DNA from 4 places in the Citrobacter sp. Igbk 17 genome. Region 4 is predicted to be linked to each of the others. Evidence: predicted binding sites of a transcription regulator. Region 4 holds the regulator's gene; each other region holds the start of a gene.

The links. The regulator PurR, encoded in region 4, represses purine synthesis genes. The targets are predictions, from matches to a motif close to CANGCAAACGTTTGCNTG.
Region 1: a site for PurR is predicted at 1,632-1,649, ahead of glyA (serine hydroxymethyltransferase). Genes of this name have one in related genera too.
Region 2: a site for PurR is predicted at 1,848-1,865, ahead of purM (phosphoribosylformylglycinamidine cyclo-ligase). Genes of this name have one in related genera too.
Region 3: a site for PurR is predicted at 1,908-1,925, ahead of cvpA (colicin V production protein). Genes of this name have one in related genera too.

What each region holds. Positions count from the first base shown of each region.
Region 1 covers NZ_JANEWI010000046.1:14,006-17,183, reverse strand. Annotated here, with positions in the region: gene hcaD (phenylpropionate dioxygenase ferredoxin reductase subunit) at 1-170, shown strand, start outside; gene glyA (serine hydroxymethyltransferase) at 263-1,516, opposite strand; gene hmpA (NO-inducible flavohemoprotein) at 1,842-3,032, shown strand; gene glnB (nitrogen regulatory protein P-II) at 3,134-3,178, opposite strand, start outside.
Region 2 covers NZ_JANEWI010000004.1:194,839-198,016, reverse strand. Annotated here, with positions in the region: gene purN (phosphoribosylglycinamide formyltransferase) at 111-752, opposite strand; gene purM (phosphoribosylformylglycinamidine cyclo-ligase) at 749-1,786, opposite strand; gene NNO08_RS04360 (6-phospho-beta-glucosidase) at 2,081-3,178, shown strand, end outside.
Region 3 covers NZ_JANEWI010000004.1:50,013-53,190, forward strand. Annotated here, with positions in the region: gene purF (amidophosphoribosyltransferase) at 1-1,330, opposite strand, end outside; gene cvpA (colicin V production protein) at 1,364-1,852, opposite strand; gene dedD (cell division protein DedD) at 2,055-2,717, opposite strand; gene folC (bifunctional tetrahydrofolate synthase/dihydrofolate synthase) at 2,707-3,178, opposite strand, start outside.
Region 4 covers NZ_JANEWI010000008.1:52,700-55,877, reverse strand. Annotated here, with positions in the region: gene NNO08_RS06940 (MFS transporter) at 1-272, opposite strand, end outside; gene cydH (cytochrome bd-I accessory subunit CydH) at 450-539, opposite strand; gene purR (HTH-type transcriptional repressor PurR) at 837-1,862, shown strand; gene punR (DNA-binding transcriptional activator PunR) at 1,859-2,791, opposite strand; gene punC (purine nucleoside transporter PunC) at 2,903-3,178, shown strand, end outside.

The DNA of each region.
Region 1 (3,178 bases), on a different contig from region 4:
CTGATGCGCAGAAAGCGATATGGTTTAACCTGCAGGATGGCGTGATAGTCGGCGCAGTAACGTTGAATCAGGGACGAGAAATACGTTTATTGAGGAAATGGATTCAGGCCAGGAAAAAGCCGCCAATGGCGGCTTTAGTCGATGAAGCAATCGTGCTTAAGTCGATATAACGGCCGGAGGATGCTGCGTTTATCCGGCCTACAAATCACTCATATGTAGGCCGGGTAAGGTGTTTACACCGCCATCCGGCAATCCGTATTACTTACGCGTAAACCGGGAAGCGTGCACAGATATCCAGCACTTTACCTTTCACACGCTCAATAACAGCTTCGTCATTGATGTTGTCCAGAACGTCACACATCCAGCCAGCCAGTTCTTTCACTTCTGCTTCTTTAAAGCCACGACGAGTCACAGCCGGAGAACCAATGCGGATACCAGAAGTCACAAACGGGCTCTTCGGATCGTTCGGCACGCTGTTTTTGTTAACGGTGATGTTAGCACGGCCCAGCGCGGCGTCAGCTTCTTTACCAGTCAGGTTTTTATCAACCAGATCCAGCAGGAACAGGTGGTTTTCAGTACCGCCAGAAACCACTTTATAACCACGGTTCAGGAACACTTCCACCATCGCTTTGGCGTTTTTAGCAACCTGCTGCTGGTAAACTTTGAACTCTGGCTCCATCGCTTCTTTCAGCGCTACCGCTTTTGCCGCGATAACATGCATCAGCGGGCCGCCCTGCGCACTTGGGAACACCGCGGAGTTCAGTTTTTTGTACAGCTCTTCGTCACCGCCTTTCGCCAGGATCAGACCGCCACGCGGACCCGCCAGGGTTTTGTGGGTGGTGGTGGTCACAACGTGTGCGTGTGGAACCGGGTTCGGATAAACGCCTGCGGCAATCAGACCCGCAACGTGCGCCATGTCAACAAACAGATATGCGCCGATGCTGTCAGCGATTTCGCGCATTTTTGCCCAGTCAACCACACCGGAATAAGCAGAGAAGCCGCCGATGATCATCTTCGGTTTGTGCTCTTTGGCCTGCTTAGCCATGTCTTCGTAGTCAATTTTACCGGACTCATCAATACCGTAAGGAATGATGTTGTACAGTTTGCCGGAGAAGTTTACCGGGGAGCCGTGAGTCAGGTGGCCGCCTTGCGCCAGGTTCATACCCAGAACGGTATCACCCGGTTGCAGCAGTGCGGTATAAACAGCGAAGTTAGCCTGAGAGCCAGAGTGCGGTTGGACGTTAGCGTAATCAGCGCCAAACAGCTCTTTCGCGCGGTCGATCGCCAGTTGCTCAACGATATCAACGTATTCGCAACCACCGTAGTAGCGCTTGCCCGGATAACCTTCAGCGTATTTGTTGGTCAGCTGAGAACCCTGTGCCTGCATCACGCGCGGGCTGGTGTAGTTTTCGGAGGCGATCAGTTCGATGTGCTCTTCCTGACGTACTTTTTCCTGCTCCATAGCCTGCCACAGTTCGGCATCATAATCGGCAATGTTCATTTCACGCTTTAACATCCGCATCTCCTGACTCAGCTAACAATAGAATTTCGGCCTAAAAAGGTTGTCCCTAGGACTTCGGCCAACAGTATAACCGAATCATTCTTCGATAACAGGTCTTGACAAAGGATTTTACGCAAACGATTACCTTCGCGGTACACAAGGCTTTTTGGAACAAAGCTCTGCTGAATTTCAACGGATTTCTTTTCAGGTTTGTGATGCAGATTTTTCACGTTGTAACCTTTACAACGCAAAGTTACAAAGAACCATTTACAATGCAGGGGTATTTTTTATAAGATGTATTTGACATACATCATTAAAGTCTCAGATAAAGGAAGACCGTATGCTTGACGCACAAACCATCGCTACAGTGAAAGCCACCATTCCCTTGCTGGTTGAAACAGGTCCGAAACTGACCGCTCATTTCTACGATCGCATGTTTACGCATAACCCAGAGCTGAAAGAAATTTTCAACATGAGTAACCAGCGTAATGGCGATCAGCGCGAAGCTTTGTTTAACGCCATTGCCGCGTATGCCAGCAATATCGAAAACCTGCCAGCGCTACTGCCAGCGGTCGAGAAAATCGCCCAGAAGCATACCAGCTTCCAGATTAAACCCGAGCAGTACAACATCGTGGGTGGTCATCTGTTGGCAACGCTGGATGAAATGTTCAGCCCAGGCCAGGAAGTGCTGGATGCGTGGGGCAAAGCGTATGGGGTGCTGGCTAACGTCTTTATCAACCGTGAGGCGCAAATCTACAGCGAAAATGCCAGCAAAAATGGCGGCTGGGAAGGCACCCGTCCTTTCCGCATCGTGGCCAAAACCCCGCGTAGCGCGTTAATCACCAGCTTTGAGTTTGAACCGGTCGACGGCGGTGCGGTCGCAGAATACCATCCGGGGCAGTATCTGGGCGTTTGGCTGAAGCCAGAAGGCTTCCCACATCAGGAGATTCGTCAGTACTCATTGACCCGCAAACCGAACGGCAAAGGCTACCGTATTGCCGTTAAGCGTGAAGAAGGTGGTCAGGTCTCAACCTGGTTGCACAACCACGCAAATGTGGGTGACGTTGTTCATTTAGCTGCACCTGCTGGCGATTTCTTTATGGATGTCGCCACCGATACTCCTGTGTCTCTGATTTCCGCAGGCGTCGGTCAGACCCCAATGCTGGCCATGCTGGACACGCTGGCAAAAGCGAATCATACCGCGCAGGTTAACTGGTTCCACGCGGCTGAAAACGGCGACGTGCATGCCTTTGCCGATGAAGTGAATGAACTAGGCAAAACGCTGCCACGCTTTAGCGCACACACCTGGTATCGTGAGCCAACCGAAGCCGATCGCGCGAAAGGTACGTTTGACAGTGTTGGGCTGATGGATCTGAACAAACTGGAAGGCGCTATCAGTGACCCGGCGATGCAGTTCTACCTGTGCGGCCCGGTTGGCTTTATGCAATTTGCTGCAAAGCAACTGGTCGGTCTGGGTGTGAAAAACGAAAACATTCATTACGAATGCTTCGGCCCACATAAAGTCTTGTAATTAAGTCAGTGAGTAGGCCGGATAAGGCGTATACGCCGTCATCCGGCAATCACTCTGCCTGATGCACTACGCTTATCAGGCCTACAAATTAACGGCGCGGCTTAGATTGCCGCGTCGTCTTCTTCGCCAGTACGGATACGAATAAC
Region 2 (3,178 bases), on a different contig from region 4:
CAGAAAAATATGACAATAAACCGTCTGATAGCGAAGAGAAAGGGGAGAATAACGCGTAGGCCGGATAAGGCATTTATGCCGCCATCCGGCTTTACAGATTGATGAGCCGATTATTCGTCTGCGGCATAACCCTGTGGTGAGAGGCGATTGCCGTCCAGCCATGCTGCGTTATCGCGCATCTTCAGGCGACCGTCGGTAAACCAACTGACGACCAGCGGGTAAATCGCATGTTCCTGCGCCTGAACCCGGGCAGTAATATCATCCTCGCTATCACCTGCAAATACCGGCACCTTGGCCTGGAGAATAACCGGTCCGCCGTCCAGTTCATCGGTGACGAAATGGACTGAAGTTCCGTGTTCTTCATCCCCATTTTCCAGCACCTGACGATGGGTATGTAGGCCTGGATACTTGGGTAATAAAGAGGGATGGATGTTCAGCAGTCGTTCAGAATAGTGAGCGACAAACGCCGGGCTGAGGATGCGCATATAGCCGGCCAGCACGACGACATCTGGCGCATAGGCATCAATTTCCTGAATCAGCTGGCGGTCGAATGCTTCGCGGCTGGCAAAGTGGCTTGCTTCCAGGGAATGTGCCGGAATATTTTCCTCTCGCGCGCGAACAAGGCCGAACGCATCGGCCTTGTTGCTGAATACTGCACGTAGGGTGCCACTGATTTTTTTCTGTTTGCAGGCATCGATTATTGCCTGCAAATTGCTTCCGTTGCCGGAAATGAGCACCACAATGTTTTTCATTCAATGACCACACGCTGTTCGGAATCAGACGCTTTGATGATACCGATTTTCCAGGCGTTTTCACCTTTTGCCTTCAGCAGCGCGAGTGCACTTTCTACTTCGGATTCCGGTAGGGCAATGACCATGCCGACCCCACAGTTGAAGGTGCGATACATCTCGTGCTGACTGACGTTACCCGCAGTTTGCAGCCAGTTGAAGACGGCTGGCCACTGCCATGAGGATTCATCGATGACGGCCTGAGTATTGTCTGGCAGTACGCGCGGAATATTTTCCCAGAAACCACCGCCGGTCAGGTGTGCGATAGCATGCACATCAACCTTCTCGATCAGTTCCAGAATGGATTTCACATAAATGCGTGTTGGCGCCAGTAAATGGTCCGCCAGCGGCTTGCCTTCAAGTTCGGTGGTTTCTGGGTCGCAACCGCTGACTTCAACAATTTTACGTACCAGGGAGTAGCCGTTAGAGTGCGGGCCACTGGAGCCGAGCGCAATCAGCACATCGCCATCAGCCACTTTTGAACCGTCGATAATTTCTGATTTTTCGACGACGCCAACACAGAAACCTGCCACGTCATAATCTTCACCGTGATACATCCCCGGCATTTCAGCCGTTTCACCACCAACCAATGCACAACCAGACTGCAGGCAACCTTCGGCAATGCCGTTGATTACGCTGGCTGCGGTGTCCACATCCAGTTTACCCGTTGCATAGTAGTCGAGGAAAAACAGCGGTTCAGCGCCCTGAACCACGAGGTCGTTCACACACATCGCCACCAGATCAATGCCGATGGTATCGTGGCGTTTCAGATCCATTGCCAGACGCAGTTTTGTCCCTACGCCATCCGTGCCGGAAACCAGTACCGGTTCACGATATTTTTGCGGCAATGCGCACAGCGCACCGAAGCCACCCAGACCACCCATTACTTCCGGGCGACGAGTTTTCTTTACTACGCCTTTGATTCGATCAACCAGAGCATTACCCGCGTCAATATCAACACCGGCATCTTTGTAGCTAAGAGAGGTTTTATCGGTCACTGCTTGGGTCCCCACGCGTTAACTTGCGGTAGCAATTAAATTCGGCGCAATTCTAACAGGGAAAGCAAACGTTTGCGAGCCTGCTTTACAGTGACTTTTATCTGCTGAGTATTTCAGCATTTTACAGTCATTTATCTATTTGTTTGAACTGAGCCACGAAAATGAAACCGGGTTCAGTCTTGTGCTTGAAACCTGCCTGCTGAATGCACAGTATCGTACTGAAACCGGTTTCTGTTTTCTGTTACGTACCACATCAGGTGCGTTTGAACAGTGCAATCATGATAGGGGAAACGTATGCCTGGGTTTAAAGCAGATTTTATGTGGGGCGGTGCTGTGGCCGCTCATCAACTGGAAGGCGGCTGGCAGGAGGGCGGTAAAGGGATTAGCGTTGCCGATGTGATGACGGCTGGGGCTCATGGGGTAGCGCGTGAAATTACCGACGGCGTGATTGCAGGTAAAAATTACCCTAACCACGAGGCTATCGATTTTTATCATCGCTATCAGGATGATATTAAGCTGTTTGCTGAAATGGGCTTTAAGTGCTTTCGTACCTCTATTGCATGGACGCGTATTTTCCCGCAAGGCGATGAAGCCCTGCCCAATGAAGCCGGATTGCAATTCTACGACGATCTCTTTGATGAATGCCTGAAGTATGGCATCGAACCGGTGATTACACTGTCGCATTTCGAGATGCCTTATCACCTGGTGACGGAATACGGTGGCTGGCGCAATCGTAAACTGATCGATTTCTTTGTCCGTTTTGCCGGGGTGGTTTTCACTCGCTACCAGCATAAAGTGAAGTACTGGATGACGTTTAATGAAATCAACAACCAGGCTAACTTCCACGAAGATTTTGCTCCGTTTACCAACTCCGGTCTTAAGTATCAGCCGGGTGAAGACTGCGAACCGGTCATGTACCAGGCGGCGCACTATGAACTGGTGGCGAGTGCGCTGGCAGTAAAGGTTGCACGCGAAATCAACCCGGCATTGCAGGTTGGGTGCATGATCGCTATGTGTCCTGTTTACCCACTGACCTGTGCGCCAGACGACATAATGATGGCGATGAACGCGATGCACCGTCGATATTGGTTTACCGACGTTCACGCTCGGGGCAAGTATCCGCAGCATCTGTTGAACTACTTTGCGCGTCGCGGCTTCGAACTCGATATTACTGAAGAAGACCGACAAATACTGGCCCAGGGCTGCGTCGACTATATCGGCTTTAGCTACTATATGTCCTTCGCGACGCAGGCAACGCCAGATAACCCGCAGTTGGATTACGACGAATCGAAAAGTCTGGTGCCCAATCCGTATGTGCAGAAATCAGACTGGGGCTGGCAGATTGATCCGGTTGGTCTGCGCTATTCGCTGAACTGGTTCTGGGATCATTAT
Region 3 (3,178 bases), on a different contig from region 4:
TCAGATCGTTCAGATCCTGGAAGATGAGCCCATCCGCGCCAATGATTTGGCGGATCTCGTCTACTTCACGACCATGAGCAATCAGCTCCGTCGCTGTTGGCATGTCAATGCCATAAACGTTAGGGAAGCGAATCTCCGGTGCGGCAGAGGCCAGATAAACCTTCTTCGCGCCAGCTTCACGCGCCATTTCGATAATCTGTTCTGAAGTCGTTCCACGCACGATGGAATCATCAACCAGCAGTACATTTTTATCACGGAACTCAGCGCGGTTGGCATTCAGCTTACGGCGCACGGATTTACGGCGCAGCTGCTGACCCGGCATGATAAAGGTACGCCCCACATAGCGGTTTTTCACAAACCCCTGACGATATGGCTTACCGAGGATCCGGGCAATTTCCAGCGCGATATCACAAGAGGTTTCAGGAATGGGGATCACCACGTCGATATCCAGGTCTTCCCACTCACGGGCAATTTTTTCGCCAAGCTTTGTTCCCATATTCACACGGGCGCTGTAGACGGAAATCTTGTCGATGAAGGAGTCAGGACGCGCGAAGTAAACATATTCAAACAGGCATGGGTTGCTGACCGGATTATCGGCACACTGGCGGGTAAACAACTGGCCTTTTTCGGTAATATACACCGCTTCACCAGGAGCAACATCACGCAGGAATTCAAAGCCCAGCGTATCCAGCGCCACGCTCTCAGACGCCACCATGTACTCGGTACGGCCGTCGCCGATATCGCGTTTGCCCAGCACCAGCGGGCGGATACCATTAGGATCGCGAAACGCCACCATACCGTGACCGATAATCATCGCCACACAGGCATAGGCACCACGGATCTGACGGTTGGTCGCTGCAATCGCGGCAAAAATATTGTCGGCTTCCAGCGGATAATGGCGGAAGTTATCCAGCTCGCTGGCGAAAATATTCAGCAGAATTTCTGAATCAGAAGTGGTATTGATGTGACGGCGCTTTTCTTCGAACAGCTTTTTACGCAGCTCATGCGCGTTGGTCAGGTTGCCGTTGTGGGCAAGCGTGATGCCATACGGTGAGTTGACATAAAAAGGTTGAGCTTCGGAGGCGCTGGAGCTGCCAGCCGTTGGGTAACGCACATGACCGATGCCCATATTGCCCTGCAAACGCTGCATATGGCGCGCTTCAAAAATATCGCTCACCATTCCGTTTGCTTTACGCAAACGGAAGCAGTTATTGGCATCAATGGTGATGATGCCTGCGGCATCCTGACCACGGTGCTGGAGCACCGTTAACGCGTCATAAATCGACTGGTTTACCGGCATAACACCGGCGATACCGACAATACCGCACATACGTCTTTTCCTCGTTCAGCAACGACCCAAAGTTTATACTTTGGGCAAGAAACTTGACGAGCTTTGCAGATAGTCAAAGAACCATCTGATGATGAAACTGAACTGCGGGATCAGCTGCGACTTACTCCAGTCTTCACTTTTCGACAGACCGGTAAATGTATCGAGAAAGAACAATATGGCGGCGACGATCAACGCCCCTCTCAGAGCACCGAAGCAGATCCCCAACACCCTGTCAGTACCCGACAGGCCTGTTTTCTCCACCAGCTGGCCTATCACAAAGTTAACGATAGCGCCGACGATAAGTGTCGCGATAAACAGTATCGCGATAGCAATCCCATTCCGAACCAGTTCGTCTTCAAAGCCCGTAAACCAGACAGACAGGTAAGTGTAGTAATGGCTGGCGACAAAGAAAGCACAACCCCAAGTCACCAACGATAATGCTTCACGTACAAAGCCACGGATCAGGCTAACCAGACAGGAAAAACCAATCACCGCGATAATGGCGTAATCAATCCAGACCATAAGTGTCCCACGATTTTACGCCCTGTCGTCCTGTTCGGGGCGCATTCTAACAGAAAAAGAAAACGTTTGCGTAGGGATTTCCTTTCCACGCGTAAATAAAAATGGCGCTGAAAAAATCTTCAACGCCATACGGTTTTATGCCTCTTCGGGCACTGCCGGATAGCGGTGTTAATACCGTATCCGACCGACATGAGACAGCCCCTTAATTAGGGGTATACCCCATCACAACCCCACTCAGGCCGGAGATTTTCTGCAGTTCCCCCAGCGAGTTTTTCAGCTTATCTCTGGACGCATCAGGCCCAACGAGAATTCGGGTTATTTTACCCTGTACCGGCGTTGACGGGGAAGTATATACCCGGAAGCCCGCACCACGTAACTTACCGACAATCTCATTGACCTTATCCGCATTTTTCAACGCACCAAGCTGCACAACGTAGGCTTTCCCGGTTGGTGCCGGCGCGTCTTCGACGACCGGTTTCGGTGCGGGTGCTGGAACGGGCGCCGGAGCAGCAGCAACAGGTTGCGGCTTCGGTTTAGGTTTTGGTGGCTCCACAGGCGCAGGGATAGGATCGAACTCTGCGTTGTTTGCTGCCGTCAAACGCGATGGATCCAACGACGGCGCGGCCGCATCACCGGCACGTACCTCTTCTGCGGCACCTTCCGGCGGTTGCGTTGGCAGTGCCTGCGTCGCCGCAGGCATCATGTCCGGTTCATCGCGATCGCCAGGTTTTGGTACCAGCGGGATCGCCGCAAACTCATCCTGATAATGTTTTTTCTGCCCGTCGAGCAGCCCGGGAAGCACAATCACCCCAAGCGCGACCAGCACAATCGTGCCAACTAATCGATTCTGAAACTTACTCGCCACCGCTTCTCCCCACGTCTAGTACTTCCATGACATGTGCGACAGTGTGAAACGATCCACACACCAACACGGTATCTTCTGGTTTTGCCGCGGCCAGGGCCGCAAGCCATGCCTGAGCCACGCTGTCATAGGCTTCGCCATTACCCAAGTGCTCCAGCAGTTGTTCTGCCGTTGCGCCACGCGGGCCTTCCAGAGGCGCACAATACCAATCGTCAACCACGCTTTTCAACCAGGCTAACGTACCGGCAATGTCTTTATCATGTAGCATACCGATAACCGCAAGTACGCGCCCACTTTTCACTAACTTTTTCAGACGTTCAGTCAAATATTCTGCCGCATGCGGATTATGAGCAACATCAAAAATCACCCGCGGTGACTCGCTCACAATCTGAAAACGCCCCGGTAAAATAGCCTGCTCGATACCTTCACGAATCGCCTGCTCGCTGACGTTAAGTCCGCTGGCT
Region 4 (3,178 bases):
GGAGATATCGCCGAAAGCACATTACCCAATGTAAAAATGGCCATCAGGAAGATAAGCGCATTGCGACGCGCACGATGGGACAGCAGTAAGGTCATCAGCGGTGCGCCAACCATCACGCCTACCGCATACGCGCTGATTAACATCCCTGCGGCCGGAATGGAAACATCCACGCCTTTGGCAATGACGGGTAGCAATCCCATGGGAGAGAATTCGGTCGTTCCAATGCCAAACGCACCTATCGCCAGCGTCAGTAAAGGATAATTTATTTTCATCTATCGACTCCGTAACGTCGAGCCTTGGCACGACACATCATAAGAGTCAAAAGCATGACATTGATCGCAAAATTAATAAAGTTAACAAAACTGCAAAAGACTTTTGCTTATTTGCAAAAAATAGGAAGGGAAAGACAAGCAGAAAGGATGAGGGAGAGTGAACTCCCCCGGGGGAAATCAGTGCAGTGCTGCAGTCAGGCCACCCGCAACAATCAGGCCCAGAACAATTATGGTCGTCACTAACGAAAATTTCAGATCGGTGCTCATCAAGTTTTCTCCTTTTTATTCCCACACAAAAAGTGATATTGCGCATTTTTACACACTTGAAAGCAAAAATCTCTCACGATTTATATTGATAACTGCTTTTAACTCTTCCCCTTTTCGTTAAGATCAGACAAAATTCCACGCTTACTTGATTAGCGTACCGGCCATTGACCCCTTCCTGACGTTCCGTGTCGTTTTCCCGGCGTGCCGCAACCCTGACGTTGCGTTGAGGGTGTGTGAAGGCAAACGTTTACCTGGAGTATTCTCAGGAGCTTAGGATATGGTCTGGAGTGAGATGTAATGGCAACTATTAAAGATGTAGCGAAGCGAGCAAACGTTTCCACTACAACCGTATCACACGTAATTAACAAAACGCGCTTTGTCGCAGAAGAAACGCGCAACGCTGTCTGGGCAGCGATTAAAGAACTGCACTACTCCCCTAGCGCAGTTGCACGTAGCCTGAAGGTGAATCACACCAAATCGATCGGTTTGTTGGCAACCAGCAGTGAAGCTGCCTATTTCGCCGAAATTATCGAGGCTGTTGAGAAGAATTGTTTCCAGAAAGGCTACACACTGATTCTGGGCAACGCCTGGAACAGTCTTGAAAAACAGCAGGCCTACCTGTCTATGATGGCGCAAAAGCGCGTAGATGGCCTGTTGGTAATGTGTTCAGAGTACCCGGAATCACTGCTTTCCATGCTCGAAGAGTATCGCCATATTCCAATGGTGGTCATGGACTGGGGCGAGGCAAAAGCCGACTTTACCGATACCGTCATTGATAACGCTTTTGAAGGTGGTTACATGGCAGGCCGGTATCTGATTGAGCGCGGTCATCGTGAGATCGGCGTGATCCCAGGTCCCATGGAGCGTAATACCGGCGCAGGCCGCCTGGCTGGCTTCATGAAAGCGATGGAAGAGGCTCTGATTAAAGTTCCCGAAAACTGGATTGTCCAGGGTGATTTCGAACCTGAATCCGGCTACCGCGCTATGCAGCAAATCCTCTCCCAGTCGCATCGCCCAACCGCCGTATTCTGTGGTGGCGATATTATGGCGATGGGTGCGCTGTGTGCCGCAGACGAGATGGGACTGCGCGTACCGCAGGATATCTCAGTTATCGGTTACGACAACGTACGCAACGCCCGATACTTCACCCCTGCGCTGACAACCATCCATCAGCCAAAAGATTCACTGGGTGAAACGGCCTTCAACATGCTGTTAGACCGAATCGTGAATAAACGTGAAGAATCGCAGTCTATCGAGGTGCACCCACGCCTGGTAGAACGTCGTTCCGTTGCCGACGGTCCATTCCGCGATTATCGTCGTTAAGTCAGTTGTGCGGGAGCCTCATCCGGTTCCCGCAGCCACTCTTTATTCAGCGTCTCACTATCCCCCAGGTAGTCCAGTAACCAGCTCAGTGCAGGCGACGTATCGTTCTGCTGCCAGGTCAGGCAACAAGCGGCATCCGGGAACGGATTTTCCAGCTGTAACGCCACCCATTTTCCGCTATCGATCCACGGTTTTGCAAAATGCGTCGGTACCATCCCGACACAGAGTCCGGCTGACAAGCAGGTGGCCGAGGATTCCCAGTCAGGAACCACAACGCGTTTTTGGTTGTCCAGCAACCATGTAATACGTTTCGGCAGTGTGCGGGAGGTGTCTTCGCGTACCAGCGATGGCCAGTTGCGCAACGTATCGTCACTGATCGGTCCCGGCATCGCCGCCAACGGATGATGACTGGCTACCACGCAACTCCAGCTCAGCATTCCCATATCCCGGAACGTATAGCGTCCCCCTACCGGAATGGCCTGCGTTGCTCCGATAGCTAACTCCACGCGACCATCCGACAGCGCGTCCCAGACGCCATTAAACACCTCCTGAAAGACCAGAAGTTCCACATCATCGAAATGGCGGTAGAAATCCACAATCATCTGTCGGGTCCGTTCTGGACGCACAATATTATCTACCGCAATCGCCAGCTGTCCTCGCCAGCCATTGGCGATTTGTTGACATTGCTGACGGGTGATCTGCATTTTTTTGATAACAGACCGACCTTCTTTTAAAAACCACGCGCCAGCAGGCGTTAATTCCACGTCCCGATGACGGCGTTCAAAAAGAGGCACAGCCAGCCACTCTTCCAGTTGGCGCACCGTGTAGCTTACCGCCGAAGGTACGCGGTGCAACTCCTGAGCAGCGGAACTAAAGCTACCGTTACGCGCCACTGCATCAACCACCTCAAGTGAATATTCCGACCACATGCTCTGCCTGCAAAAAATTTGAAATCAGTAAGCAAATATTAGCGTTTCACAGCGAGAATTACACTCACTACACTCAGCGGCAATGTTCTATTGCTAAAAAGAGAAACGATAATGCAACCAGGAAAAGGGTTTTTAGTCTGGCTGGCAGGTCTTAGCGTGCTAGGTTTTCTGGCAACGGATATGTATTTGCCCGCCTTTGCTGCTATTCAGTCCGATTTACAGACACCCGCTTCTGCCGTGAGTGCCAGCCTTAGTTTGTTCTTAGCGGGTTTTGCCGTTGCACAACTTTTGTGGGGGCCACTCTCCGACCACTATGGTCGTAAACCGATTTTGATGCTGGGCTTATCCATCTTCGCGCTGGGCAGCCTGGGTATGTTGTGGGTAGAA